4 regions of the Lysinibacillus sp. FSL L8-0312 genome follow, and region 3 is predicted to be linked to each of the others. Evidence: riboswitches for the same ligand, from Rfam matches in the RefSeq annotation. Region 3 holds a riboswitch; each other region holds the start of a gene.
What was found. A riboswitch is a leader RNA that binds a small molecule or an ion and turns the genes downstream of it on or off. The one in region 3 is predicted to bind S-adenosylmethionine.
Positions count from the first base shown of each region.

Region 1: it holds a riboswitch for S-adenosylmethionine, as region 3 does, so the genes downstream of both, MHI22_RS14690 (cyclase family protein) here and MHI22_RS18820 (MetQ/NlpA family ABC transporter substrate-binding protein) in region 3, are expected to answer to the same signal.
Region 2: it holds a riboswitch for S-adenosylmethionine, as region 3 does, so the genes downstream of both, metK (methionine adenosyltransferase) here and MHI22_RS18820 (MetQ/NlpA family ABC transporter substrate-binding protein) in region 3, are expected to answer to the same signal.
Region 4: it holds a riboswitch for S-adenosylmethionine, as region 3 does, so the genes downstream of both, MHI22_RS01230 (YezD family protein) here and MHI22_RS18820 (MetQ/NlpA family ABC transporter substrate-binding protein) in region 3, are expected to answer to the same signal.

Region 1 covers NZ_JBBOOV010000001.1:2,906,650-2,914,289, reverse strand. The annotation lists gene MHI22_RS14700 (Cof-type HAD-IIB family hydrolase) at 1-517, shown strand, start outside; gene MHI22_RS14695 (DedA family protein) at 618-1,214, shown strand; gene MHI22_RS14690 (cyclase family protein) at 1,257-1,994, opposite strand; SAM riboswitch class I at 2,083-2,189, opposite strand; gene MHI22_RS14685 (hypothetical protein) at 2,284-2,682, opposite strand; gene MHI22_RS14680 (helix-turn-helix domain-containing protein) at 2,806-4,374, opposite strand; gene MHI22_RS14675 (ABC transporter substrate-binding protein) at 5,031-5,981, opposite strand; gene MHI22_RS14670 (MFS transporter) at 6,141-7,325, opposite strand; gene MHI22_RS14665 (winged helix-turn-helix transcriptional regulator) at 7,435-7,640, shown strand, end outside.
Region 2 covers NZ_JBBOOV010000001.1:2,112,009-2,119,648, reverse strand. The annotation lists gene MHI22_RS10565 (NUDIX domain-containing protein) at 1-23, shown strand, start outside; gene MHI22_RS10560 (alpha/beta hydrolase family protein) at 7-783, shown strand; gene MHI22_RS10555 (alpha/beta hydrolase) at 875-1,831, opposite strand; gene pckA (phosphoenolpyruvate carboxykinase (ATP)) at 1,917-3,503, opposite strand; SAM riboswitch class I at 3,893-4,011, shown strand; gene metK (methionine adenosyltransferase) at 4,269-5,465, shown strand; gene MHI22_RS10540 (gamma carbonic anhydrase) at 5,643-6,155, opposite strand; gene MHI22_RS10535 (alpha/beta hydrolase) at 6,290-7,096, shown strand; gene MHI22_RS10530 (alanine/glycine:cation symporter family protein) at 7,224-7,640, shown strand, end outside.
Region 3 covers NZ_JBBOOV010000001.1:3,730,678-3,738,317, reverse strand. The annotation lists gene MHI22_RS18845 (amino acid permease) at 1-1,293, opposite strand, end outside; gene MHI22_RS18840 (PucR family transcriptional regulator) at 1,517-3,085, shown strand; gene MHI22_RS18835 (carbon-nitrogen family hydrolase) at 3,137-3,931, opposite strand; gene MHI22_RS18830 (pyridoxal phosphate-dependent aminotransferase) at 4,028-5,197, shown strand; gene MHI22_RS18825 (PPC domain-containing DNA-binding protein) at 5,319-5,822, opposite strand; SAM riboswitch class I at 5,945-6,049, shown strand; gene MHI22_RS18820 (MetQ/NlpA family ABC transporter substrate-binding protein) at 6,138-6,968, shown strand; gene MHI22_RS18815 (methionine ABC transporter ATP-binding protein) at 7,074-7,640, shown strand, end outside.
Region 4 covers NZ_JBBOOV010000001.1:243,285-250,924, forward strand. The annotation lists gene pepF (oligoendopeptidase F) at 1-721, opposite strand, end outside; gene MHI22_RS01200 (Dps family protein) at 938-1,378, shown strand; gene MHI22_RS01205 (general stress protein) at 1,570-2,007, shown strand; gene MHI22_RS01210 (hypothetical protein) at 2,108-2,476, opposite strand; gene MHI22_RS01215 (DMT family transporter) at 2,639-3,538, opposite strand; gene MHI22_RS01220 (LysR family transcriptional regulator) at 3,673-4,551, shown strand; gene MHI22_RS01225 (phosphopantothenoylcysteine decarboxylase domain-containing protein) at 4,626-5,300, shown strand; SAM riboswitch class I at 5,511-5,607, shown strand; gene MHI22_RS01230 (YezD family protein) at 5,677-5,832, shown strand; gene MHI22_RS01235 (flavin reductase family protein) at 5,915-6,400, opposite strand; gene MHI22_RS01240 (VOC family protein) at 6,559-7,344, shown strand; gene MHI22_RS01245 (cold-shock protein) at 7,449-7,640, opposite strand, start outside.

The DNA of each region.
Region 1 (7,640 bases), 820 kb from region 3:
TGTTCAAAATGTACAAGCTTTTGCACGTGAACAGCAGCATAGCCTCACATTTTTTACAGAGCAACTATCGATGAATGGCATTCAGCATCCAGCTGCTTTCAATGCGATGCAGGCAACTCTATCTTTACGAAATTTTCCGGTTGTGAATGAAAAAATTGTGGATGAAGAAGTTTTTCTCATGTGTCTATATGCAGATGAGGAGGCTGAAAAAAGATATGCTAGCCAATTTCCGCATATATTTTGGCAGCGATGGCATCCTTATATTGTGAATGTATTACAGCAGGATGTTGCCAAATCGATAGCTGTTAAAGCGGTACTAGACCATTTTAACATTGATCCTGAAAATGCTATTGCTTTTGGAGATGGGGATAATGATATTGATATGTTAGAGCATGTAGGGCTAGGTATTGCTATGGGAAATGGTAGTGCAGCTCTAAAAGCAGTTGCGAATTTTGTTACAAAGAGTTCCACTGAAGGTGGTATTGACTTTGCTTTACGGCAGTTTCAAATGATATAAAGCTGCTGAAGGTCTTAAAGTCGATGCCTCAGGTTCTCTTAGATCTATTGAAGGAACTTGTTAATCAATGCGTTTTAATAAATTTTGGGTGGGATGTTATATGGCACATCATGTGCAATCTCTAATTGAACATTACGGGTATTTGGGTATTATCGTGATCCTAATTGGAGGCATTGTTGGGTTGCCACTTCCTGATGAGGTCTTTCTAACATATGTTGGCTACAGCGTTTATATAGAAAGCCTTGAACACATTCCCGCTTTAGTAAGTGCAATGATTGGTGCAGTTGGCGGTATTACCTTAAGCTACTATATCGGCTATCGTTTTGGCTTACCATTATTGCAGAAATATGGACCCAAAATTCATATTACGGAGCAAAAAATTGATTTTACAAAACAACTGTTTACTAAAATTGGGCCAACTTTATTATTAATAGGCTATTTTATACCTGGTGTACGACATCTGACAGCCTATATTGCGGCAATTAATAATTATCCATATAGAAAGTTTGCTTTTTTTGCCTATACAGGGGCATTTATCTGGACTTTCACATTTATAACGTTAGGGAGGATGCTTGGGGAGAAGTGGCGGTTTGTTGGTTATTATTTATCCCATTATAGTATTTATCTCATCCTATTGTTTGGCCTCGTAATGCTCATCGTTTACTATCTATTCAAAAAAAGAAATATACGAAAATAAAGGTCTGTATGATTCAACATATGAATCGTACAGACCTTTGTGTTATGGCAAAATAGCAAATGAGCGTACAGGGAATCCAGATGCCTTTTCAGGCTTAGGGACGATATTGAAGATAATTGCCCCCTTCGCAGGTAGCTTGTCCAAGTTAGTCATCAACTCAATTTGATAGATGTTTTGTTCAAGCACGAAGTATTCGCCATCTAGCTTACCATTTTTGTGAAAATCAGCGGCTGAATCAGTATCAAATGTTTCATGGCCAAGTGCACTTATTTGACGTTCCTTCAATAAAAATTGTAATGCCTCTAAGCCCCAGCCTGGTATATGGTTATGTCCATCCATATCTTGGTTACTAAATGCCTCTTTATCTGGCCAGCGCTTACTCCAATCCGTACGTAGCGCTACAAAGGTACCTGCTTCAATTACTCCATGTTGTGCTTCAAAATCAAAAATATCTTGCACACTTAGCGAGAAGTCATGATTGCTAGCAGCTTCTCGTGATTTATCAATAACGACAAGAGGAAGAACTAGTTCTTTTAGTTCTAATTCTTCTAGATAGCGGGAGTCTCGCACAAAATGAATGGGTGGGTCGATATGTGTGCCATATTGTCCTGGGAACGTGAATTGTTGTGCGAAGAACCCGTCATCATGAGAGAATAATGTTTCAAATTTAGCATCTTCAAACATAAAAAAATGTGGGGAATTAGGGCCGAATGTATGTGTTAAATCAACCCATTGTTTTGATTTTAATAATTGTAATGCTTGTAAAAGTTGGTTTGACATTGATTTCACTGCTTTCTGTTAAAATTAGTAGAACATAAAAAAGAGTCCCCTTAGAAGAGGACTCCAGAATAAGCAACGGTAGTTCTTCTTCTCATCTTTCAGGCTTAAAATTTTGCCAATTGGAATTAGCACCATACTGTTGAGCTGGTTGCTGAGACTTCATCGGGCCAATCCCTCCGTCTCTCTTGATAAGAAAAGTGATATAAGAATTTTCAGAAATAATAATAAAACACTTTAGCATAGAATTTTATAGTTTACAAGTTCGATAGAGATATAAGGGTAAATTTTTTTACCAACTTAAATTTATGGTTATGCCACAACAACCATTATCCATAAGACGTATTCTGAAATTGTCTGGTGTATAATTTGCATCAAATTTCATCGTAATGCCTGTTGATGTGATTAATTTATCAACCTCTGTTTTATTTGAAAGCTGTGCAGCATTCATTAGATCATGTGCAAATTGTTGAGAGCTATCAATTTTATCCGTAAGCAATTGAGCCTGTTGCATGATCGCCTTTATCCGTGTAGCTGACATTTTTAATTTATGTGTGTCGACAGGTGGAAAGGGGGTAGTGTTCGGCATTGCTAAATGTTGAGGAATAGGTCTAACGGCAAGCTGCTGGGCAAGTGGCGACGTTGGGTAATGATAAGGATGAACAAAGTACGGATAAGGATTGTAATACAATGTAATTCCTCCTATCCTATAGCTGATATCTTATCTTATGTAGCTAAACGTCTTTAGGTGTTATTTTGCAGTGCAATGTCTGTCCTAATCATTTAAAAAGGAAGCCAAAGTGAGCTTCCTCTTTTAGCCGAGAACATGTAAGACATCATCAATTTTTTTACTATGAGACAGAATACCGTAATTCATCCATGTTAAAAAATCCACTTCATATACACAGTTGGTTTTAACTGCAGCTAGATTTTTCCACATAGAAGTTTTTAAAATCGTACGCTCCTCGTTCTCGTAAATGGAATGTTGTTTATCAAAAGTAATAAATAAATGATCCGCATCTAATTGCAGCAATTGATCAAATGTCAGTGGTGCTTTACGTTGATTGTGCGGAATACTCCAGACAAGTGGATGTGGCATTAAACCGAGGTCACGATATAAAATTGGCCCCGTATAGCCACATTCAGGACCCGCATATAGAGTAATGCCAATGGCTGAAATGCGAAGAAATGCCACACTTTGCCCATAAACGGATTTACTAAGAATTCCTTTTGCTTGCTGTACCTTATCCTCATATTGTAGGATCACGTCTTGCATCAAGGCGGTTTTTCCTGTTAAATCAGCAATCTTAAACAAAGTAGACTGCCAGTTCTCTCCAGGATGTGAGATATGACAGATGGGAGCTACTTCATTTAAATGATGACAGGATTCCCATCGCTCTATACCTGCATCTAGCATAATTAATGTTGGTTTATAGTGAAGGAGTCGATCCATTTCTCCATTTTGTACATCGATATCAGGCACTTCTTGAAGACCTAAATAGTCTTGTTTTCCCCATTTTGGATGACTGAATTGAGCAATTGGTGTAATCCCAAGGGCGACAAAGAAGTCTTCTAAGAATGGTGCAAATACACGTAGATTGCTGCTTTGGTTTCTTCTATATTGTCCTGGAGAGATGCCGACATGTTCTTTAAAACGACGATTGAAATAATATTCATTATTAAATCCGATAGACTGACTAATTTCAAATACCCGATCATTTGTTGTCATTAATAATTGCTTGGCTTTTTCAATGCGAATGTTATTTAAATAGTGAAGAGGGATTTGCCCTGTAATCTCTTTGAACATACGGGTATAATTCCATCTTGGAACATCAGCTAGCTCTGCCAACTGCTCGACAGTCCACTCTTTTTCAAAATGTTTATGCAAATAGTTAATGGATTGCTCAACAGATTGACGATCATTTTTTTGCACCAGCTTGGGTATTGTTTGATGTAAGAGCAATAACATCAGCTCTTGAAAGTGTACATGCTGCTCAAAGATGGTGTGCTCATCCTCCGCTAGACGGTTCTGATAAATGGCTTCTAGCAGTCTACGACATTGCGAAAAGGGGAGGAGACGTTGCTCTTTGACACGCTTAAAAGAGCTAGTAGTCTGTTTATTGCTAAGATGGACAATGTTGAACTGTAATTGATAAAAACAAAGGTGCTCGTTTTGAATGCGTATATTAGCCGTGTTATTAGGAGGAATCGATATGCACTTTTCTTCACTAAGATGAATGGTGTTATGATCTATTTCTAGCTTTCCGCTGCCACTCATTACGATGAAAAGTGTATAGAAATCACTATTAAACTGCTGCTTGTTCGTTGATTGAGTCGCATAAGAAATAGTTTGTAACGTATAGACATGTGTTAAGTTACCCATTGATGATTCACCCCTTTATAATTGAATTTGGAGAACAATACAAAGAAAGCTCTCTGAAGAGCTTTCTTTCATGTTGTTGAAAAAAGATGATGTCAACGGCAGAAAAAGCAAATTTGCAAGGTGAGAGGTTGATTTCCGTTCCGCCAGCGCCCTTTCCAGGGGGCGTCCGATGAGCCGCTTCACTCACTTACGCTCGCTCCAGGGTCTCATCTGTGACGCTAAATCCCCTAGGAGTGACGCTGGCTCCACTCCAATCAACCATTCTGCAAAGTGTCTTTACTTTTTTTCATAGTAGTATAGCGATCAAATAGCCCATTATCTGTATTCTTAGAGGGGATAGGCTCTTATTTTCAATATGGAGAAGTGATGAATGACAATCATCCTCCATAAAATAAGTAGCAAAAACCTTCACTTTATTTGAAAACCTTTGCTAAAAAGGTACCATTTTTGTGGGTTGGAGTGGAAGGCTACTTGACTCCCATGGGATAGCGAGACAGGCGAGCCCCTGCACGGAGGAAGCGGCTCAGCGCTCGCCCACAGGAAAGCAAGTAGCCTGCAACGGAAATCCATTTTCATCTTTCACAAAAATTTTATGGATGGTTTTGTTTTTCAACGCTATGCAAAGAAAGCCCTCATAAAGAGCTTTCTTTTGAAAATTATTTCACGAACCATTTTTCAAGATCATCATATTTCAGCAGGTTAGCTGTGATAGCTCCAGACTGCCAATATGTTCGATCCGCAATATAGACATGCCCATTTTTAACAGCAGGTACTGTTTTCCATAGTGTACTATCTAACCATTTAATCGCTTCTTGATTTTCTTTCGAATCCCAAGTGCCATTTGAAGGGAAAAGGATGATATGATCTGCATCTAGCTCTGGAATAGCCTCTTCAGATAAGACTTCATGAAACTCTGTCATATCACGTGCTAACGGATGTGGTGTCAAGCCCGTTTCTGTGTAAATATAGCCAGTGTAGCGATTTTGAATGCCAAATAAAGCTAATGTATTATCTGCGACATTTAGACGTACAACAGCAACTGTTTCGTCTCCAATTGATTCATCTAATTTTGCTTTTAAATCGGATACACGTTGCTCATATTTGTCAACGATTTCCTTTGCTTTATCAGGAATATTTAAAACATCAGCTATTGTTTTTACAATTTCACGTGGATTTTGTAGAATATCTTCTTTTAAGCGGTAAGTAGGTGCAATCTTTGAGTATTCTTCATATTTTGCCTTATCCGCGGCGCCATCCACAATGATTAAATCAGGCTTAGCTTGTAGTAATGTTTCCATACTACCAGTAATGTCGAACTCAGGAACATCTAATCCTAAATAGTCCTGTTTACCCCATGATGGGTGATACCATTGCACAACAGGTTTTACATCCAAGGCAGTTAAATAATCCTCCATATAGATAGCAGCTACACGCTGTGGGTTTGTAGGAATTTCTACTTTTCCAAACTCATCTTCTACAATTCTTGTATCTTTAGTTGATTGATCTTCTTTCGCTGTATCCTCTTTTACTTCATTTGAGCCACAGGCACCTAACACGAACATTAGTGCAAGTAAAAGGACAAATGAAAAATATCGACCTCTACGCATTGCTATTCACTCCTATTAATTTACTAAAACAGCAAGAATGTCATCTTAACCTAGAATGATAATCATTCTCGTTTGATTCAAGTAAATTATAGGACACAACATATCAACAAACAATACACATTCTCTACTACTTTTTTATACAAAATGAAATTTGACTTCCTATTGTTTTTTATTATCGAAAATGTACCAGACTAATGTAACAATTGCTGCCAGCATAACCATTAAAAATCCATACAAGGGAGTATGCGCTAATGATTGATGGTGAATAATAAAGCCCCCAATATAGGACCCTAAAAATATACCAATGTTGAAGGCAGAAATATTTAATGCTGAGGCCATAGAAATAGCTGATGGTACATATTTTTCAGACAGTAGAACAGCATATAGCTGCAATCCTGGGACATTCATAAACATAAATAAGCCCATTACTAATACCATGATTAATCCGATAATAGGTGATTCGAGCATGAAGCCAATGCCGAGCAACGCCAAGGCAAGTCCTACAAAAATAATAAAGATAGAACGTAGCGGATTATGATTAGCAAAATGACCACCTAATGTATTACCGATCGCAACGCAAATACCATAGACCACTAAAATAATGACTACTGCATGAGGAGAATACCCCATATATTGCTCTAAAATAGGTGAAATATATGTGTAGACAACAAAGGCACCACCGTATCCAATTGCGGTAATGAACAATATTAAAATCATGCGAATATTGCCTAATACTTTGCCAATATCACGAATAGAGATAGGATTGCCTTTCGACAATTGGTTAGGTACTAAGATCGCATTACTAATTAAACCGATAATCCCAATGACGACGATAAAGATGAACGACATCCGCCAGTCTGTTACTTGACCAATAAATGTACCAAGTGGAACACCTGTTACAGTAGCCAAAGTTAAGCCTGTAAACATAAAGGCAATAGCACTGGCTCGTTTATTTGGTTCCACTACATCAGCCGCTATAACGGAAGCGATGGACATAAACACACCGTGTGCTAATGCTGAAATAATACGTCCGATTAATAATAAAGAGAAATTAGGTGCTAAAGCGACTGCTAAGTTACCTACTATAAAGATGGTCATGACAAGCAATAATACGGTTTTTCGACTAAGGCGTGATGTTAAGGCTGTTAATAATGGAGCTCCAACAGTTACCCCTAGTGCATATATAGAAACGGTTAAGCCAGCTGTGCTTAGAGAGATACCAAAGTCATCTGTAATTAATGGTAGAAGTCCAACGCTGATAAATTCAGTGGAACCTATACCGAATGCACTGATTGCAAGAGCTAGTAAGGTTAATTTAGCACTTGACTCTTTTGATTTTGACATACTATTAAAATCTCCTTTGATTTTTTTTATTGTGTGTAGTACTATTCATACATACCTAAAAGATATGTACGGTACTTTTAGTTACTTTTGAATATTACAGGGGGTCACAATGCAAAAAGTTTATAATATTGGTGTTGAAGCTACGCTTGAAGTTATCGGCGGTAAATGGAAACCAGTCATTCTTTGTCATTTAAACCACCATGGTAAAATTCGAACAAATGAGTTTCGCCGATTAATTCCGGGTATTTCTCAAAAAATGCTTACAAGTCAATTAAGAGAGTTAGAGCAGGCTGGATTAATTCATCGAAAGGTCTT
Region 2 (7,640 bases), 1.6 Mb from region 3:
AAGACCGTGACATACAATGGTGAAATTGTGGAAAAACGTGCCTATCCCTCACCGAATCCAGCCATACGACTAACAGAAATAACCTATCTATCACAAGGCTTACGTATAAAAGGATTATTAGCAGAGCCAAAGGCAGAAGGTACATATGATGGTTTTTTATATTTAAGAGGGGGCATGCAAAGCATTGGGATGGTAAGACCTTCACGTATTGCCCAATTTGCTGCACAGGGCTTTATCGTTTTTGCCCCATACTATCGTGGAAATCGTGGTGGAGAAGGCCGTGATGAGTTTGCAGGAGCAGACCGTTATGATGCTGTTTATGCCGTAGATGTTCTCAAGCAATATTGTAATGACAATATACATGTTTTTGGTTTTTCTCGTGGGGGAATTATGGCTCTTTGGACAGCCATTTTAAGAAAGGATATTACCTCGGTCGTCACATGGGCAGGTGTTTCGGACGCAACAGCCACTTATTGGGAACGTACGGATATGCGCAGAATGATGAAGCGTGTAATTGGCGGAACACCGAATCGTGTACCAGAAGCATATGATGCGCGAACCCCACTTTTCGAGATAGAGCAGATCACTGCGCCTGTATTAATCATACATGGCTATCGTGATGAAAATGTAGATATCGAACATGCCAGACAACTAGCCTTTTTTTTAGAAGATGCGAATAAATCATACGAAACCTGGTATGATCCAGACCATGCACATCAATACCCACCAGCAAAAAATCGTGAAACCGTCCGTGCACTTTGTGAATGGATGAAACAGCAATGAATGATAAAAAAATACCCCCTTCCTTAGAATAGCTATCCGCTTCAGGCAAGATAGCTATTCTAAGGAGTAGGGGGCAATAAAGGGGTGATGATTATTTCATGTTACTTTCTAAAAATTGTTGTATGGTAGCCCAGTAAAGCTCGCTTGCAACACTTTCTGCGCCACCATGCCCAGCTCCCTCAACAATCAACTTTTGCTTTGGTACATTTGCCGCTTCATATACTTCATTCAACATGGTAGATGGAACGAACGTATCGTTGTCTCCATGAATAAACAACATGGGTGTCTTCGATTTTGCCACTTGTTCAACTGCACTCGCTTCACCTAATGTATAGCCTGCTTTTAGTTTCGTCACTACAGAAGAGAAATGCATGATTGGAAATGCAGGTAAGTGAAAGATTGCTTTCAACTGATAGGAAAATTCATCCCATACTGAAGAATAGCCACAATCCTCAATGATTGCTTTAACGTTTGTTGGTAAATTCTCTCCTGAAGCCATCATGACAGTGGCTCCACCCATCGAAACACCATAAAGTACAATTTCAGCGCTCTCATTTAAGCTGACAATGTGATTGACCCATGAAACAACATCAAAACGATCATGCCAGCCCATGCCAATATAATCTCCTTCACTTTTACCATGGCCTCTCGCATCTGGAATAAGTACATGATAGCCCATATCATAAAAATGTTTAGCATACTTTGTCATTTGTGCGCCTTCGCTTGAATAGCCATGAAAGATGATAGCCCATTTGTCAGTGGGGTGATCATTTTGGATGGAGTAAGCATGGAGCTTTAGCGAATCATAGGATTGAAGCGAAGCATCTTCATATTGCTTATGAAACCATTGCTCAGTTGTTTCTTTCTCTTTAGCTTCCACAGGATTGACAGCTATTACATTATGAGGTGCATCTAGCACTGCTGTTTTATCAGTGTCAGGATTTAATGCCAGATTATAAAAGTAATTTCCTGCAAAAAAACCAGCGCCAACAAATAAAGCTAACAACATTATAAGAATAGAAAATAGTATTTTATATTTTTTTGTCATATGTATCTCCCTAATACTAGCTACCTTCAAAGTAAAGAAAAAGAGAACGAATGAATTCGTTCCCTTTGATTCTTGTGTCTAGTCGTTATTTTAATGGGCCACCAAGTGTAGTAATGGCATCAGAAACGTTTGAGAATTTCTTGAAGTTTTCGTTGAATAAGCCTGCAAGTTCAGCAGCTTTCGCATCATATGCAGCTTTATCTGCCCATGCTTCACGAGGATTTAACACTTCTGACGGTACACCTTCAACTGCTGTTGGAATGTGTAAACCGAAGACAGCATCTTGTGTCGTTTCAACATTTGTTAATTTTCCGTCGATTGCTGCACGTACCATTGTGCGTGTGTAAGACAGCTTCATACGGCTACCTGTACCATATTCGCCACCAGTCCAACCAGTGTTCACTAGGAATACTTGTGCACCATGCTCGTCAATTTTTTGACCTAACATTTCTGCGTACACTGTTGCTGGAAGTGGAAGGAATGGAGAACCGAAGCAAGTAGAGAATACTGGTTCTGGCTCTGTTACACCGCGTTCAGTTCCAGCAAGCTTAGAAGTGAAACCGCTTAGGAAGTGATACATTGCTTGCTCTTTTGTTAATTTACTGATTGGAGGTAATACGCCAAACGCATCAGCTGTTAGGAAGATGATTGTTTTTGGATGACCTGCAACAGAAGGATCAACAATATTTTCGATGTATTGGATTGGATAAGCTACACGTGTATTTTCTGTTAATGAACCATCATCATAGTCACAAATACGAGTTTCTGGATCAACAGCTACGTTTTCTAAAACAGAACCGAAGCGGATTGCATTGTAGATTTCTGGTTCTTTCTCAGCAGAAAGGTTGATTGTTTTTGCATAGCAGCCACCCTCAATGTTGAATACACCATTATCAGACCAGCCGTGTTCATCGTCACCAATTAGCTTACGATCTGGATCAGCGGATAATGTCGTTTTACCAGTACCAGATAGACCGAAGAATAATGCCACATCGCCAGCTTCACCAACGTTTGCTGAACAGTGCATTGAAAGGATACCTTGCTGTGGTAATAAGTAGTTCATGATACCAAAAATAGATTTTTTCATTTCACCAGCATATTCAGTACCACCGATTAAGATCATTTTCTTTTCAAGTGATACAATGATGAAAGTTTCAGAAGCAGTACCATCAACTGCAGGGTCTGCTTTAAAGTTAGGAGCAGAGATGACAGTGAAGTCTGCAACATGAGAAGCTAATTCTTCTTCAGTTGGACGGATAAATAATTGATGAGCAAAAAGGTTGTGCCAAGCGTATTCATTAATTACTTGGATGCTTAATTGTGAATCTTTGTCAGCACCTGCGAAGCCTTTAAATACGAATAACTCGTCACGTTCTTTTAAATATTTTATTACTTTTACATATAAGTTATCGAACACTTCAGAAGAAATCGGTTGGTTGACTTTACCCCAGTCAATTTGATCTTTTGTGCTTTCTTCTTCTACCGTATATTTATCTTTAGGTGAACGACCAGTGTATTTGCCAGTTTCTGCACGAACTGCGCCATCTACTGTTAACATTGCTTCACCACGAGATGTAGCTTTTTCTGCTAATTGTGGTACTGAAAGTTGAACATTAATGTTACCGCCGTTTAATAATTCCTTCAGTTCGTTTGCAATTTCTACTGAATTCATCGATTAAATACCATCCTTTTTTATAGTATTCCCTTGATTTAGAGGGATTTTTTCTTAATTTCAAAAATAGTATAACACAATTGCTTAAATAATCTATACTAATTAAGAAATTATTTTAGAGTTTTTATCACTTTTCAATAAACTGACAAAAAATAATGTTTTTCGAGTAGAATCCGATCAATCCTACTGTAATTAGGCGCAAAAATTGAGCCACACATATGTTACCACAAGTAGCTAGGTATGTTGTAGGGATTAATTTGCTTCTATTTACATCATCATCCAAGTATGAAAAGTTTTTGTGTAATCAGTTCCTTCCTTTCTATACAGTAATACATAAGAAAATATTTGACAACGTTCAACCTTTTCAGTAACATGAAAATGAACGGATACTCTTATCCCGAGCTGGTGGAGGGTCAGGCCCTGTGAAACCCGGCAACCTGCATGTTTTATTTCACAGCATGCGTTGGTGCCAACCTGATGCAAGGGAACATCCCTTGAACGATAAGAGTGAAAGGTTACGAAGTCATTATTCCTTTCCTCATGTGCAGTAACGTGAGTAAAGGATTTTTTTATTGCTAAAAAAGAATGTAAAGGTAAGTATATGTAGTTCTTTCCTTATTATAATGACAGATCTTTCGAAATCCTCGTGTTAAAAGCAGCAGTAACGGCTTGAGAGTTCAATCCTTAGGAGCGGACTTGACATGGGTAATGAGTACCGTATTCATACACAACTACTTTTTGTAAGAGTAATAGGAGGAAAACCAAATGACAAACCGTCGACTGTTTACATCAGAGAGTGTAACAGAAGGACATCCAGATAAGATTTGTGACCAAATCTCGGATGCCATTTTAGATGCTATTTTAGCAGAAGATCCAAATGCACGTGTAGCGTGTGAAACAACTGTCACAACAGGATTAGTATTAGTAGCAGGAGAAATAACTACTTCTACTTACGTTGATATTAAAGGTATCGTTCGTGATACTGTAGCAGAAATTGGCTATACACGTGGTAAATATGGCTTTGATGCTGAAAATCTAGCGGTGCTTGTAGCTATTGGCGAACAATCGCCTGATATTGCACAAGGTGTTGACCAAGCTTTAGAGGCTCGTGAAGGCTCTATGACAGATGCTGATATTGAAGCAATTGGTGCTGGTGACCAAGGTCTAATGTTTGGTTATGCATGTAATGAAACACCTGAACTAATGCCATTGCCAATCAGCTTAGCACATAAATTAGCACGCCGATTAACAGAAGTTCGTAAATCAGGTGAATTAGCGTATTTACGTCCTGATGGAAAAACACAAGTAACGATTGAATATGATGACAATAATGTACCTGTGCGAGTGGATACAATTGTTATTTCAACACAACATGATGAAGAAGCAACACTTGAACAAATTCAAGCTGATCTGAAAGAATTTGTTATTGCACCCGTTGTGCCAAGTGAATTATTAGATGCAAACACGAAATACTTTATTAACCCGACTGGCCGTTTTGTTATCGGTGGACCTAAAGGGGACGCTGGTTTAACAGGACGTAAAATCATTGTTGATACATACGGTGGTTATGCACGTCACGGTGGTGGCGCATTCTCTGGTAAGGATGCAACAAAGGTAGACCGTTCAGCGGCTTATGCGGCACGTTATGTAGCAAAAAACATTGTAGCAGCTGGCTTGGCAGAACGCGCTGAGGTACAACTTGCCTATGCGATTGGTGTGGCTCAACCAGTTTCCATTGCGGTTGACACATTTGGTACAGGTAAAGTGAAAGAAAGCGCAATCGTAGAGTGGGTACGTGAGCTATTTGATTTACGTCCAGCAGGTATTATTAAAATGCTAGATTTACGTCGTCCGATTTATAAACAAACGGCAGCTTATGGTCATTTTGGTCGTACAGATTTAAATGTACCATGGGAACAAATCGATAAAGCAGATGCTCTACGAGAAAAGGCACATCTATAAACTATTGAGCTAAAGTAATGAATACATTAGAAAATTATTCTAATGTATTAAAAAGGAAAGGGGCAATATTGTCCCCTTTGTTTTACAAAAAATCCCTCGCTACGATCCGTGAACATTTTGGTTACACGGAAATGCGAGGTATTTTTTTCGTTAATATTGAATTTTTGTGTATATTGTTTACTTCTGAAGGGATTTATAATATTGTCCTTTTTCTGCATATTCGCGCACGATACGTTCCATATCCTCTTTATCTTCTGCATTTAATTCACGGACTACTTTTGCCGGACGACCTAATGCTAAACTATTCGGAGGAATGACTTTACCAGGAGGTACTAGGCTACCTGCCCCAATAAATGCACCCTCTCCAATCTCTGCCCCGTCTAATATAATGGAGCCCATACCAATTAAAGCATTTTTGCGAATTGTACAGCTATGTAAAGTGACTTGGTGTCCAACTGTTACCTCATCTTCAATAATTAGCGGAAATTTTGGGCTTTGATGTAAGCAACAAAGATCTTGGATACTGACACGTTTCCCAATAATGGTTGGGGAAACATCACCACGAATGACCGTATTAAACCAAATGGTTGTTTCAGCACCAATTGTTACGTCGCCCGTAACAGTTGCGTAATCAGCAATGAAGACAGATGGATCGATCTTTGGCATTTTATCTTTAAATGGATAAATCATGAAAATCGCCTCAATTCTTTCTATAATGTAGTATTATCGTATCAAATACGCAACTTTATGGAAATATAAAATTAAAATGAGCTATTTATTTCGATATAATCAATGTGTAATTATTTTTTAGGAGGACTATGTGAATGTGGAAATGGGAAGCTGAAGGACAAGCAAAGGCTGTGATTGCTATAGTTCATGGTGCATATGAAAATCACCGATGGTATGCATGGCTGATAGAGAAATTAAGATTGGAAGGCTTCCACATAGTCATGGGAGATTTACCTAATCATGGCGTGAATGCAAGGTTTGCTCGTGTCCATGATGAGGACTTCAAATTGTACAATAAATATACAAGAAATCTGATTGAGAATGCTTTTTCATATAATTTACCAACTTTTGTAATAGGACATGGGCTTGGAGCAACGTTAGTTCTTCACACAATGCAAAAGAAGCAATATGAATGTGCAGGCATTATTTTGACATCACCGTGGCTGCAATTAAAGCTTTTACCAGGTAAATTATCAAATGCTTTAACGAGTCTAAGTGCATTGACTGCAAATGTTAAAATGACTCACAATATTTCATATGAGAACCTTACACGCAATGTTGAAGGTAGGGACGAAATGAAAGATGAGGTACCATTCATGTCAGTCGTTTCAGTGAAATGGTATCGAGAGCTTCAGCAGATGATGAAAAATTTAGTGATGCTTCCAAAAGGTGAATTTCCGAATATGCCTATGCTCATTATGACAGCTGAGAAAGATAAAATTACGGAAACACGACAAACTCGAAATTGGCTCCATCAACAAGAGTTTACAGAGTTTCAATTTAAAGAATGGGCAAATTGCTATCACAATTTATTTCACGAAGTAGAACGAGAAGAGATTTTTATGTATATTCGTGATTTTATTAATAATGCTCTTCGAAGAATCGGTTATATCATTAAATAGGTTTTATCCCTTCCATTTACTAGAAGACTTACTTAAATATTGTTACTTAAATATAATGTTGTAATTTTCAGAAAAGTGTAATACTATAATGACTTAAAGTATGGTATTTTCAAATTGGAGGGGTAAAATGGAGGTAATCGTTGGTAAGTTGAATGGTATTTTATGGGGACCGTGGTTTATTTATGGTATTTTATTGATTGGACTTTTTTTCTCAATCATCACAAGGTTTCTGCAAGTAAGACACATTAAAGACATGTTTGTTTTAATGTTTAAAGGGGAGAAATCGGAAAAGGGGATTTCATCTTTCCAAGCAATGTCGATTGCATTATCAGGCCGTGTAGGTACTGGTAATATTGCTGGTACTGCAACTGCAATTGGGATGGGGGGACCTGGTGCTGTCTTTTGGATGTGGGCAATCGCTTTCATTGGTGCGGCTACCGCATATGTAGAGTCAACATTAGCACAAATCTATAAAGAAGAAAAAGATACGGAATATCGTGGTGGACCAGCCTTTTACATAGAAAAGGGAATGGGTCAAAAATGG
Region 3 (7,640 bases):
TGTAAATAAAATTTGTGAGCGCATAGACTCTATAAAGAACATCGCCATTAATAAAGCTGTTGTAGCGAGTATTGTGAAATACGTTAAATAAGGGAAAAACCACATCTTCACCTTTAATAGCTCTAAATTTTCTTGTTCAATCTTGCGTCGCATTCTTAATTGTGAAAAGGCAATGATTAAATAAAGTATTAAAGTAATCGCACTACAAGAGCTCAGTAAAAACATAAAAACTTTATCTGGTGAAACATAATTCATAATAACTGCAATATACGAGAAAAATGTTGCTGCTAAAATGGCATTGACAGGTGCACCCTTTTTGTTTAATTTTAAAAATGCTTTTGGCGCTTCTCCCTTTTCTGCTAAAGAAAATACCATGCGTGATGTTGCATAAAGTGCTGAATTTAAACACGATAGCACCGCTGTTAACACAACAAAATTCATAATTTGTGCGGCAGCAGGAATTCCAATATAATCGAGTACCGCTACATAAGGACTTGTTAAAATATCGGAGGAATGCCAAGGCAATAGCGTTACTACAACCGCTATAGAGCCCACATAGAAAATTAAAATCCGCCAAGTAATGGAATTGGTAGCTTTCGTTACAGCAGCTAATGGTTCATCTGATTCACCAGCAGCAATGGCCACAATTTCTGTTCCCATGAAGGAGAAAATAACAATGACGACACCCATTAGAACAGCACCAAAACCATTAGGTAAAAAACCACCTTGCCCGACTAGATTGGTCATACCTACAGCATTAAAGTTTGGGGCGATGCCAAAAATAATGAAGGCACCAAGACCAAGGAAAACCACTATACTTGCAACCTTAATAAGAGAGAACCAATACTCAAACTCACCAAATGCTTTGACAGAAAGAACATTCGTTAAAGTAAGTGCTACGGTTAGTAACAAACTTAATAGCCATAAAGGCATCCCGTCATACCAATATTGAATAATGGCTGCCGCTGCTGTTGCTTCTAGTGCAATCGCAATGACCCAGAAAAACCAGTACAGCCATCCAATCATAAAACCTGCCCACGGGCCAATGGCTTCATGCGCATAATGTGCAAATGAGCCACTCGTTGGATTAACAGCTGCCATTTCGCCTAGCATACGCATAACTAAAATAACGATAATTCCTGCAAATATATACGATAAAATGGCTCCTGGACCAGCTAAATTAATAACTGAACCACTCCCCATAAATAGGCCAGCACCGATTACTCCTGCAATAGCAATCATCGTCATATGCCGCTTCTTTAACCCTCTTTGTAAATGCGTTTGTTGCTCCATATCTGTCACCCCTTTTAGTAGATTGCTTGATCGCTTACAAAAATTTTACATGTTTCATAACGTTGAAGTAATAGACAAACTGTAAAATTATATACTTTTGTTTTAAACATAATGTAAAATAGACTAAATATTCTTAAAATACCATATCCACGAATTTATAAGAAAATATAAATCATCAGACAGAAAAAAATATACAATGCATACAACTAAGGGAGGGGCTAAATTGAGTCCGTTTCAACTTAAAGTACTAGATGTTTTGGAAAATAAGTATTTTCATAAGGCAGAGGTTGTGGCAGGTCATGAAGGATTATCAAGGATTATCAAATGGGTACATGTTCTTGAAATCGTACAGGTTGATCATTTTTTAGTTGGTGAGGAGTTAGTATTAACAACAGGAATTAGTCTCCAGCATAGTATCGCTAATTTTACCGCATTTGTAGAAGCCATCATTCAAAAAAATTGTGCTGCTCTTTGTATTGAGTATGGCTCTTATATTCAGACCGTTCCAAAAGCAATACTAGCACTGGCAAACCGGCATCAGTTTCCCATTATTGTTTTTCATGAGGCAGTTCCTTTTGTTCGTATTACGCAGGATTTACATAGCCAAATTATCAATCAGCAATATTTAATGATTTCTTCGCTAGAATCTTATGCACAAGCTTTGAACAAAAATGCTGTCTTAGGACAAAACACAGAAGATATTTTACAAAATATGTATAATGAATTAAAAACACAAATCATGTTTTCCATTAAGGGACGCAATCCTATCTTTTTCCCCAATACGACACACCAAAAACGACAGCAGCTATTAACATTGAACAAGTCTGCTCAGCAATTTAAACATGGGCCTATTTTTATCTTTGATCAGCATTATGCAAATTTAACACTCTATCGAGAGGATGGACTATTTTCAGAGTTTGAATTATTAATATTAGATCGTACAGCAACGGCGCTGGCACAGCTATTAATGCGAGAGTTTTATATTGAGGAAAAAAAGAATATTGAGGATGCTACAATTTTAGTCGATTGGATTGATCAAAAATTATCTAAGGAAGAAATCTATAAATTTATCGTTACACATTACGCGGGCTATACACAATCTAGTGGAGCTGTCTTTATTTTATCCTCTCCTACTACAGTGACAAAGACACAGGAGGATATGGTCTATAGTAAGCTTTATTATCGAAATCTCTTTGAGCAACATGGATTTATGCCATTTTTATTCGAAAGAAAAAGCTATATTATTTTTATTTTACTTCATACGAAAGACAGTAAAGCTATTCGTGACATATTGAATAGCATTTTTTCCACACTGCCCAATACCGACTTTTATAAAAAGCAGCAAGCACAAGGTTTTCAAATAGCCGTTGGAAAGGTTGTTTGCGATGTAGAAGAAATTCCTAAAAGCTATCAAACTGCTTTAGAAACTTTATATATTTGCCGCAAAGTGCAAACGTCCTCTTTCTTTTATGATGATTTGCATTTATATCATTTAATCTATAAATTACAAATGCAAGTGAATTTACAGGAAGTGATTTACGATTATTTACAGCCCGTTATTGAGTACGATAAAAAATACAATAGCAAGCTTCTTGAAACATTACAGGTTTATTTACAAACAAATGGCTCCAAGCAGCAAACAGCCAACCAATTATTTATTGTTCGTCAAACACTCTATCACCGCTTAAGAAAGCTTGAAGGTTTACTAGGTGAAAATTTCATGAAAGGACATAACCGCATTACATTAGAATTTATGCTATTGGCAAATTCATTGATTGAGGATAAGGGCTAGAAAAAAGATGGCACGCTCAAAAGATTACTCCCTCTTGAGCGTGCCCCTCTATTAGCCTTTCACGACAACATCATGATATAGTCCTGGTCTACGGTCGTCATAAACTGGAATTCTTCCACGTACTTCATCGACAATAGAAAAATCTACATCAATCACCGCTACTTCTTCATCCTCTGCACCGATCCAAAGTACTTCTCCCCAAGGCTGTATAATCATCGATTGGCCATTAAAGTTTTCTACCTTTTTTGAAATGCGATTAACTGCTATTACAAAACATTGGTTCTCAATCGCACGAGCTTGCAGCAATGTTTTCCAATGATCAATCCTTGGTGTTGGCCACTGGGCTGGTACAAATAATACCTTTGCTCCTTGTAATGCGTGTGCACGTAACCATTCTGGGAAACGAATATCATAACAAATGACCCCAGCAGCTTCAATATCTCCTAGAGCAAATCGATTCATTTCATCCCCTGCTTCTAAGTAGAGATGCTCATCCATTAAACGGAAAAGATGTGCTTTGCTATATTCCCCTACAAGTTCTCCATTGCGATCAAATGTATACATCGTATTATAAAATTTGTCGCCTTTCTTCGTTGAAACAGAACCACCTACAATATGTACACCAAGTTCCTGTGCTAATTCAGCCAAGAAGGATTTCGTACGTTCACCATCGACATCCGCTAGTTCAGGCAGCTTCTCTAACGCATAGCCTGTATTCCACATTTCAGGCAGCACAATAATTTCTGCTCCTTTTTTTGCCACTTCTCGAATCTTGTCCTCAGCTCGTGCAAAATTTTCTTCTACTTTGCCAAAGCCAACATTTAATTGAATACAACCGATTTTCATAGCCATTCCTCCTCTAGACAATTAACAAAAAAAGTAATACTATTTGCTTCATATTCTTCAATAATAATTATTATATTCTGAAAAGGGTGATCATGCATGGAATTCTCTAAAAAACTACAGCAACTACCCACTCAATTTTTTGCAGCGTTAGTTCAAAAAGTAAATAATGCCTTAGAAGAAGGTCGCGATGTCATTAATCTTGGTCAAGGAAATCCCGATCAACCAACGCCCCCTCATATCATTCAAGCATTACAGGAGGCGGCTGAAAATCCACAAAATCACAAATATTCACCATTTCGCGGTATCGCTGAATTACGCCAAGCAGCTGCCGACTATTATAAACGTGAATATAATGTGAATCTAAATCCTGACACAGAGGTAGCGATTCTTGGCGGGACAAAAATTGGACTCGTTGAGCTACCTTTAGCCGTATTAAATCCAGGTGATACAATGCTCTTACCAGACCCTGGCTATCCAGATTACTTATCAGGTGTCGTATTAGGTGATGTCCATTTTGAAGTGATGCCACTTTTAGCTGCAAATGATTTCTTACCTAATTATCATGCATTACCTGATGAAGTGAAAGAGAAGGCGAAGCTACTTTACCTAAATTACCCGAACAACCCTACAGGTGGTACAGCAACACTTGCATTTTTTGAAGAGACCGTTCGCTTTGCGAAGGAACACAATATTATCGTATCACATGATTTTGCTTATGGGGCAATAGGATTTGACGGTAATAAACCTATTAGCTTCCTACAAGCTGAGGGTGCAAAAGAAGTAGGAATTGAAATGTACACACTCTCCAAAACTTATAATATGGCAGGCTGGCGTATAGGCTTCGCTGTCGGTAATGCCGACATTATTGCTGCCATTAATCTAATTCAGGATCATCTGTTTTGTAGTCAATTCCCTGCTATTCAACAAGCAGCAGCAGCGGCACTTACAGTTTCCCAAGAATGTGTGGATGAACTGCGAGCTACCTATGAAGGTCGCCGCAATGTACTCATTGAAGAAGCTCAAAGAATTGGTTGGCATGTAACGGCTCCAAAAGGCTCCTTCTTCGCATGGCTCCCTGTACCATTCGGCTATACTAGCGAGCAGTTTGCCGATTTATTATTGGAAAAGGCTGATATCGCTGTAGCAGCAGGCAATGGCTTCGGCCAATATGGCGAAGGCTATATCCGTGTTGGTTTACTTGTTAGCGAGGAACGCTTACGTGAAGCAATCCATAGAATCGAACAATTACAATTATTCAACCCTTAACCATGCAATGAGGCTGGGACAAAAGTAAAAATGTTAGACCGATTATAAGCTCGGTCTAACATTTTTTAATTCAGGAAGGAACATGCAACTCAGTGAAAAGAAAAAGTTAGTATCATTTTCGCTATTTTTCAATTTTCCTTGGCTGCTGTAAACCGTGTTCTAATGGATAAAATTGAACATGGCCTGTTTCTTCATCAAATTTTCGAAAGTGCTGGATGCCTTGAACCTCAGCTAGCACTATGTCAGCCGTAATAACAGGGTTCCCGCTCTTCATTAAATGCCCCCCTGACACGACGCCCCATTGATCACTCATAGAACCATGGAAATGTGTTTCATATCCCCCATCACGCTTACATACTACGCCAGAGCCTTGGATCAATTCGAGTGGCCCCTCTTTTTTTATGACATCGCTAAAACTTACGTTAATCTGAGATGTTTCATCAGGTACTAAATAAACAAAGCTACTCTTTTGAAGGCTACCTATACAGCTAACAATTGTTGCTGACTCAATATGGTTCTCCTCACAAAGTGCCTCCATTCCTTCAATAATGTCTGTACCCATTAGCAATCGAGCACTCACAACCTTGCCAAATGAACCTATACCATAATTAACTCTTACAGACATTGCTATCCCTCTTTCATGACGAAATATTATAATAATATAAAAAATTTAAAAAATATTTATTGACTTACTATAACCTATAAATTATATTAGTTCTATCGGAATTACAAAAAAATATGATAAATCTCTTATCAAGAGTAGCTGAGGGACTGGCCCTATGAAGCTCGGCAACCTCCTTTTAGAAGGAAGGTGCTAAATCCTGCAAACGATTATCGTTTGATAGATAAGAGAGGACATTTTTTCATGAGCCTCTCTTAGTTTGTAAGAGAGTTTTTTTATTTTCAAAAACCGATAAAAACAATCTTGGAGGTAGTTTTCATGAAAAAGAAAAATAAATTTTTAGTAGGTTTAGCAAGTCTTACATTAGCAGCAGCTCTAGCAGGTTGTGGCTCTAAAGAAGAGAGTAAAGGTCAAGCTGAAGCAATTAATGAAAATAAAATCGTCGTAGGTGTCACATCTGGTCCACACGAACAAATCGCAGAAGTTGCAGCGAAAGTAGCCAAAGAAAATGGGCTAGAAGTAGAGCTTAAATCATTTTCTGATTATGTTTTACCTAATACATCTTTATCTGAAGGTGATCTTGATGCGAATAGCTATCAACACGAGCCTTTCCTCGATACGTTTAATAAAGATCATGATACAGATTTAGTAACAGTAGGCAAAACGATTTTAAATCCAATGGGTATTTACTCTGAAAAATATAAATCCTTTGAGGACATTCCAGATGGTGCAACGTTTGGTTTACCAAATGATCCAACAAATGGTGCTCGTGCCCTCTTTGTTTTACAAGAAGCAGGCTATATAAAATTAAAAGATGGGGCAGATTTAACAGCCTCTATCCGTGATGTAGAAGAAAACAAAAAGAATTTAAAATTCATCGAATTAGAGGCAGCTCAAATTCCTAAGCAGCTTAGTGAAGTAGATGTAGCAGCTATTAATACAAACTTCGCATTGGAAGCTGGCATTAATCCTAAAGATGACGCTATTCTTTTAGAATCTACTGACTCTCCATATGTGAACTATATTGTGGTACGTGCAGAAAATGAAAATGACCCAACAATTAAAAAGTTCGTTGAGGCTTACCAATCTGATGAAGTACGTCAATTCATTGAAGAAGAATTCAAAGGTTCAGTAATCCCTAGCTGGTAATACATTCAGGAAGCTTCTAGTAGCTGAAGAATCTGCCGAAATTCCTCTATGGAAAACGAGCAGATTCTTGCTTTTTAGGAGCTTGAGAAAGGAGCAATCAATCGGATGATTCAATTACAAAATATCTCAAAAGAATATAAGACGAAAAAAGACATCATTAAGGCTGTAGATGGAATCAATCTCCATGTAAAAAAAGGACAAATTCATGGTGTGATTGGCTATAGTGGTGCAGGTAAAAGTACACTCATTCGTTGCGTCAATCTACTAGAGCGACCTACAGCTGGAAAAGTGTTAATCGACAATGTGGACATTACTGCCCTTTCTCTTCATGAATTACGGCAAACACGCCAAAAAATCGGGATGATTTTCCAACATTTTAATCTATTAAAAACGGCAACCGTTTACCATAATATTGCTGTTCCTTTAAAGCTACTTGGCTATAACGAGAAAGAGGTAAAAAACCGTGTGACTAAATATGCTGAAATTGTTGGATTAACAGACAAACTAGGCAGCTACCCTAACCAACTTTCAGGTGGGCAAAAGCAACGTGTTGCTATTGCACGTGCCTTGGCACAGGAGCCAGAGGTTTTACTTAGTGACGAAGCAACAAGTGCACTCGACCCTGAAACAACCGAAGCCATTCTTGAATTGTTGTTAAAAATTAACCGTGAA
Region 4 (7,640 bases), 3.5 Mb from region 3:
TTTTTTCCTGCTGAATATGCGTGTTATACACTTGTGCTGTTGTATGCTGGTAATCGCGTAGCTTGCTTGAAAAGGCTTTAAAGGCAGCGCGGCGTATTTCTGTATTCGCTTCAAACTCCCAGTCATTTTCGTAAAGGACGAAGCTAAGTGGATGCTTTTCACCATTGGCTTCAAATTGACCAAAGTTCATGTCTACTAATTTCGTCGTATTGTATATTTCATATGGTGCATCGAATGTAGCACTAAATGCGGCCAATGCTTTTTCGACTTCAGGATGTAGCTGGTGAGGCTTTTGCTTTAACAGTTCCTCTAGATAACGTTTGTAAAGAGGGCTTGATGCTGCCGCTTCTTGTAAAATAGCTTCATCCAACGCTAGTAACTCACTGCGCACGAAGGAGAGAGCGCTGCTTACCTTTCCAATAGCTGTAGCAAATTTTGCAGCCCGCATTTGCGCTCCATCATTTGTACGATCTGTTTCAAGGTTTAAGCTGGCATACGTGCCAATCGGAACAAACCTTTTCTGTAGCTCTTCAAAGGCAGATAGCACGTCAATAACTTTTTGTGCATCTGTAATCGTTCCTTGGTATTGCTGCTCGAAGCTAAGTGCGTCTTCCACCAATTGTGCTAAAGTAGGTTCAAAATCAGCATCATGGCTCAATAAATCTGTTAAATCCCAAGTTTCTTCTACTGCTACATCTTTTCGTAATGGTAAAACTTCCATTCATAGACACCCCTTTACATGTAAGTGATTTCATTATAACGAAACTATTTCGGAAAGTGAAATAATTTCATAGAATAGTTGCAATATTCTTAATGTAGATCGTTTGTCGAAGACATGTTTGAAATATTGTCGGGCGGGAACAATAGATGTATAGCCGACATCATTTGTTACACATATTAAAGGCTAGAACAAGACATATTGGAGGAGAAAGTGATTATGACACAAAACTTAAACAAACAATTAAATAAGCTAGTGGCTACATGGTCTGTACTTTATACAAAGCTGCACAATTATCATTGGTATGTGACAGGACACTCATTCTTTACACTGCATGCAAAATTTGAAGAGTTGTATAATGAAACAACCTTGAATTTAGATGAAATTGCAGAGCGTATTCTTTCAAAGGATGGCAAGCCAGTCGCAACATTAAAAGAACATCTAGAGCTTTCCTATGTAGAGGAGGCGGCAGGAAATGAGACGACAGAGGAAATGGTCGCTACGATAATTTCGGATTTCCAAAAGCTCATGAAAGCATTAAATTCCACAATGGAGCTAGCAGCAGAAGAAGGGGACGATCGTACAGAGGATTTACTTAACGCCATGTACCAATCTCTTGAAAAGCATACATGGATGTTAAAAGCCTTTCTTGACAAGTAAAAACGACAGTTACAGCATGTTGGAGATATTAAGTACTCTGGCATGCTTTTTTTCTGCGATTAATGCTTGATGTCAAAGCCATAACATGTATTAAGGGTTCATAACAATTATGACAGTTTGGTAAAAAGCGTTTGCTTGTATATAGCAAGGGTAATTATCTAGTAAGCCATATAAATTAGGAGGAATTGAACATGATGAATGAACAAAACCCACAAATTGAGGTGGCCCATACGAGGGATGAAATGCTTCACATTTTAGAAAGTATGCGGTTAGAAGGTTATCAACAAGAGGATATTCATATTATTGCGAAAGATTCCGAACAGTTTGAGGATGTAAAATGGGATGCTGATGTCCAAACACATGAGGCTGGTAATTGGGTGGACCAATTTAAGTCTTGGTTTACAGGTGACTCGGCTGTGACAGAGGGCTTAAAACGATTTAATCTATCAGAGGGACAAATCGCTTATTATGCACATCTTGTGGAGCAAGGTAGTATCGTCTTATATGCGGAACGTGAGGATGATGTAGATCCGCTACAAGCACATTCTGAGACAGTTGCCGAGCAAGAGGCACGTTTAAAACAGCAAGAGCGTATGATAGAGGCAGAGCAATATAGAAGGTTTTTATAATGATCAAACCAGTGAGATATGGCTCTGGCTTGCTGGTTAAAATATAGACAAAGTCGTTTTATTCGACTTTGTCTATTATTTTATTTAATATTGTTGTCCTTTAAATCCCATATCTATATTTAGCAATGTTATCCTTCGCATTTAAAATCGAAAGTATCGGGTCACTTGTAGGCTTTTCAAATGGCTGCTTAAACAGGTTATGAGGCATAGTATGTAAATGGCTAGCTTCTTTATTGTCATGGCTTTGTTTAGTTTCCATCAGGAGTACTCTTTGTCCATTTGGTTTAACAAGATATTGACGCACATAGCCATTTTCGTGTCTGACTTCAATTTTCGGTTTGTTCTTTTTGGCGTCTTCCTCTTCACTGCCATCCACATATTTGAGTAAATCCAATAGGTTTTCTGTTTTAATAGGTTGATTGACCTTAGCTGGTAAATAGTATGATGTATTTCGGGGTTGAATTTGCATAGATGACTCTCCTCCAATTAGTTTCTGTAAAAAATAGACTGTATAGTAAACTATTTTACATGTAGTGATGCTATAAATTCAATACATAGTAGAAAAGGAAGCTTGAGATATAACTCTCAGCTTCCTTTTTCATTCGTAAATGAAGTGACATGACACACTATTTTATTGTATGACTTTTTCCTGTGCTTCTTTTTTAATAAAACGTAACGCATGGAAGTGCTCTAATTGAGCCACTAAATTACCGATAAGGATAAAGCTACCGCCAATCACTAATTTCACTGTTAAACTTTCACCAATAAACATCATGGCAAACATGGCTGCAAAAATTGGTTCTAATGAAAAAATAAGTCCTGTATGTGTAGCAGAAGTATACTGTTGTGCAACAGTTTGGCCAACAAAGCAAAATGCACTACAAATGATACCGAGCCCTAAAATAGCCAGCCAGGATGACATTGAATTTGGCAATGTCGGTGTTTCAAATATAAATGTTAAGACAAGGGCATAGATACCAGCAAAGCCGAGCTGATAAATTCCGTATGAAATGGATTCAACATTTCGTGTAAATGAGCTATTCAGTAGTAAATAAATGGAATAGCATAGTGCTGCAATGGCTACTAATAAATCCCCTTTATGGAAGGTGAATGAGCCATGTGCTGTTAAGACTGTAATACCAATCATCGTGCAAATGACCGCAAAGCTAACGGCTCTCGATGGTAATTTTTTTTCAATGAAACTGCTGAAAATCGGCACTAATACTACGGTTAGGCTTAAAATAAAGCCTGCATTTGAGGCAGAAGTAGACTGTAAACCAAATAAACTTAACGCGAACACAATGAATAATAAAAATCCTTGAATAGCCGCATATTTTAATGTTTTACCATTTACTTTGATCATCCGTTTATAAAAAATAAGTCCTGCTACGAAAAATGCAATGATACAACGCAATGCCACCACATTATAAACTGCCAATGTTTCAAGCCCCATGACCATAAAGGTATAAGATAGTCCCCAAAACATTGTGACAATAACCATCAATACATTTGCTTTTCCTTGGATACTCATTATGTTCACCTACCATCTGTGTACTAAAACAGTTTTTATACTAAAATTTACTATATATCTTGTATTGTGATTAGTAAAACGAATGTTTATAATGAATAGGATTAAAAAAATTCATGTATATAGAGGGATGACGAATGAGCTTAGTTAAATATGAGATTTTAACAAAGGTGGCAGAGGTAGCAAGCTTTACAAAAGCAGCGGATGCACTAGGACTAACGCAGTCTGCTGTGAGCCATGCCGTGTCTAGTTTAGAAAAAGAATTTGGCTTTGCTCTCATTCATCGAAGTCGTGCAGGTGTAACACTGACGAGTGAGGGGCAGACCATGCTAAGGGCGATGCGTCAGGTTCTGGATGCCCAGGAATTATTGCAGCAGGAAGCGGCCCATATACTGGGTGTAACACGCGGAAAAGTTCGAATTGGCGTTATTTCAAGTATTTCCTCGAATTGGATGCCAGAAATTGTTCGTATTATGGATCATCAATTTCCAGGGATACAAGTAGAGTTACGAGAGGGAGATTATTACGAAATTGAACAATGGCTGCTAAGTGGGGAAGTCGAGGTAGGATTCTTGAATGGTCAAAAATCAGAGCAATATCAATTTATGGAATTACAACAAGACCCTTTATTATGTATTGTTTCGGATAAAAGCCCTTTATTTCATAAGACAGAAATTGATATTGTTGACCTAGAAGATATGCCTTTTATCATGACTTCCTATAAAGGGACAAATGATGTAAAGGTACTGTTGGAGCAATATCATGTAAAGCCCCATATTCGCTTTGAGCTTTCTGAGGAGGTAGGGATTCTTTCAATGATTTCCCATCATTTAGGCATTAGTATTTTGCCTCAATTGGTCATTCAACATTTACCATCAACGTTAAAAGCAATCCCGCTAAAGCAAGGAGGCTACCGTACCATTGGAATTGCGATGAAGCACCATGCTTCCCCTGTTACCAAGAAATTTGCGGAAATATTAAGTGCTTGGTTAAAAGAGCAAAATAGTACGCTATGATTGTGGCTATTGAAGCACATCCTTACATTACGTTAAAATAGTATTTGTATATATTGTAGAAAATAGGTGAGTGTATGGGGACATTACAAGGCAAAACCGTACTCATTACAAGTGGGGGAACACTTGAAAAATGGGATCGTGTACGAGGGCACACGAATTTATCAAAAGGGACAATGGGCTGTTATTTAGCAGAGGCCGCATTGGCTAAGGGTGCGAATGTAATATATATGCATGGCTACTTTGCACAGCTTCCAGCAAATCACGACAAAATGACATTGGTAAAATTTGAAGGTATTGAGGATTTAGGAGAAAAGGTACGTCATGCGGTTCAGCTACAACAAGTCGATATTGTTATTATGGCTGCTGCTGGCTCCGATTGGGTTATTGACAAGGTTTATGATCAATCCGGTAATTTAATGGAGGAAGCGGGGAAAATGCCTTCTGACGAACCACCTATTATCCATTTTAAAAAGGCACCAAAAGTATTAGGGCAAATCAAGGGCTGGCAACCGAATGTAACGCTAGTGGGCTTTAAGCTAGAAGCTACAAATGATGAGGATTTTTTACTCGCTCGTGCAAGACTGCGTATGGAAGCCGCGCATGCTCAATTTATGGTTGCAAATAGCTCGCAGTCTTTATATGGCGGGGATGAGCCTCATTGGATCGTGCCTGCTGAGGGACAACCAATTAAGGTGATGGGCAAGCAACAGACAGCACAAACTTTAATGGAATGTTTGCATAGGGAATAACGTGATGAACTGTGGAGAAGGTCATGCTTCTACACAGTTTTTTTCTTTGCCATTGTGGTTAGATAGACTGACATAGCATACAATACGATAGGATTATGAGTGAATTGTAACAGAGAGGATGCTATTACAAAGTATTCAGCTAGGTTTTCTAATATTTTATATTGACATTCGGATAACAGAATTATAGAATTATTTTCAAGAAACGCAGTACTCTTATCAAGAGAGGTGGAGGGACTTGGCCCCATGAAGCCTCGGCAACCGAGAAGATAGGTGCCAAATCCAACAGATGGTGTCTGAGAGATAGGAGGGGCTATCAATCGGTTTGATGCGTTGGCCTCTTTTGTACAACTAGGAGAATAAAGAGGGGGTGTATCGTATGGCTCAATCGGCAAAGGTAGATGATAAAAAATTAGAGGCAATTGCTAAGGCAATTCAAAATCTTGAATTTGGTGAAGTGAATATTACGATTCAAGATGGTGTGATTGTGCAAATTAATAGGCTTGAAAAGCAGAGATTTCCACAGAAGAAATAATGCTCATTTCAGTTGAACGATGTGAAAAGGCCACTAATAAGCATGGTTTCCATTGCTTACAAGTGGCTCTTTTTTATGGAAATTAGCTATAAAAGCTTTTTGGAATTGGACCGATATGACGACGATGATAGAGAAGGGGTTCTTTTTGAGAATTTGTAATGTCTAGCACTTGCCCAATAAAAATAGTATGATCGCCTGCATCTATTTGCTGAAATGATTTACATTGTAAAATAGCTGCTGTATCATGTAAAATCGGTAGCCCAAAAGTAGAAGTAGACCATTTAGCTTGAGCAAAGCGATCCGGGACTTTACTTGCAAATAATGTACATAAATGCTCTTGATTACTCGCTAAAATATTGACAGCGAATTTTTCCGCACCCATAAAGTAAGAATGGAGCTGAGATTTTTTATCAAGTGACCATAAAATAAGTAGTGGGTCAATGGAAACAGATGCAAAAGAATTGACTGTTAAGCCAATTGGATTCGTTTCATGACATGCTGTCACAACCGTTACACCTGTAGGATAGTTACCTAATGCCAATTTAAAAGCAGCTACTTGATCTGTCATTCAAATCACCTCTTTATAGTTAGTCATAAATTAGTTAACGGAGTTAGTAGGTAAATTGCACTTTTTTTCATACCATATAGTAACTCCTTTTCTTAAGTAAATTTTAAATCAATTAAACATCCAGGTAAAGCTAATGGGGGAAAGAAAGGGGAATTGCCATGACTTTATATTTTGATCATCTGGTACATCAAGTAGAATCACCAGAAAATATAAAGGTTTTCTTCAATAAACGAAATGTCCGTACAGTGAACGGTGGTCAACACACGATGTGGGGGACTTATAATACGCTAAGCTATTTTGGCTTAAGCTATATTGAACAAATCGCTATTTATGATCGTGATTTATTTGAGCAAGCGGCTCTGTACCCTTATTCCCTACATTATACGTTTAAACGTGATCGTGAGCGCCAAGGATTTTCACGAATTGCCTTACGCACCAAAAATATTGAAGACGAGGGTCAACGATTGCGTGCATTGGGCTTTGAAGTATATGGTCCCGATGCTTGTAGCCGAACAAGACCAGATGGCACGACACTAGAATGGAAGCTATTGCATTTTGGCATGCCCAATCTTTCATTGGATTTTCCATTCTTAATTGAATGGGCAGATGAAGATGAGGAACGTTTGGCACAATTAAAAGCTAGTGGTGCAATCGATGAAAACCAAGCCATCACAATGGAATCTATTCAGTTTTTTGTCAAGGATGTGGAGGAGACGGTTCAGCTTTGGCAGAAGGTATTGCAGCTACCCGATTCTGAGCAGCATGAGCAATTTGTGTCACTACAGCTACCAAATATGCGCTTGGATTTTTATGAGGAGGCGGCAGCATCTGCCATGACGCTAGGGCATTTAAAGGAAGGACCCATCGGTGTAACATTGAAAGATCCACACCGAACAAAGGAAACATTAGTTTGTCCAGGTGCTTTTTATTGGATTAATAGATAAATTAAAAATCCACTTCAATTGTTGAAGTGGATTTTTATGTGCAAACATGTCAAAAAGCGGATTGAGCACTATTCATCTACCTCATCCACTTTCAATTTTGGAGCTTATAATTTTACAACATTTGATGCCTGGGGTCCTCGATTGCCTTCCACAACATCAAATGACACCTTCTGACCTTCTTCAAGTGTACGGAAGCCTTCCTCCTGGATGCCCGTAAAATGTACAAATACATCTTCTCCATCATCACATTCAATAAAGCCATAACCCTTTTCATTATTGAACCACTTTACGATCCC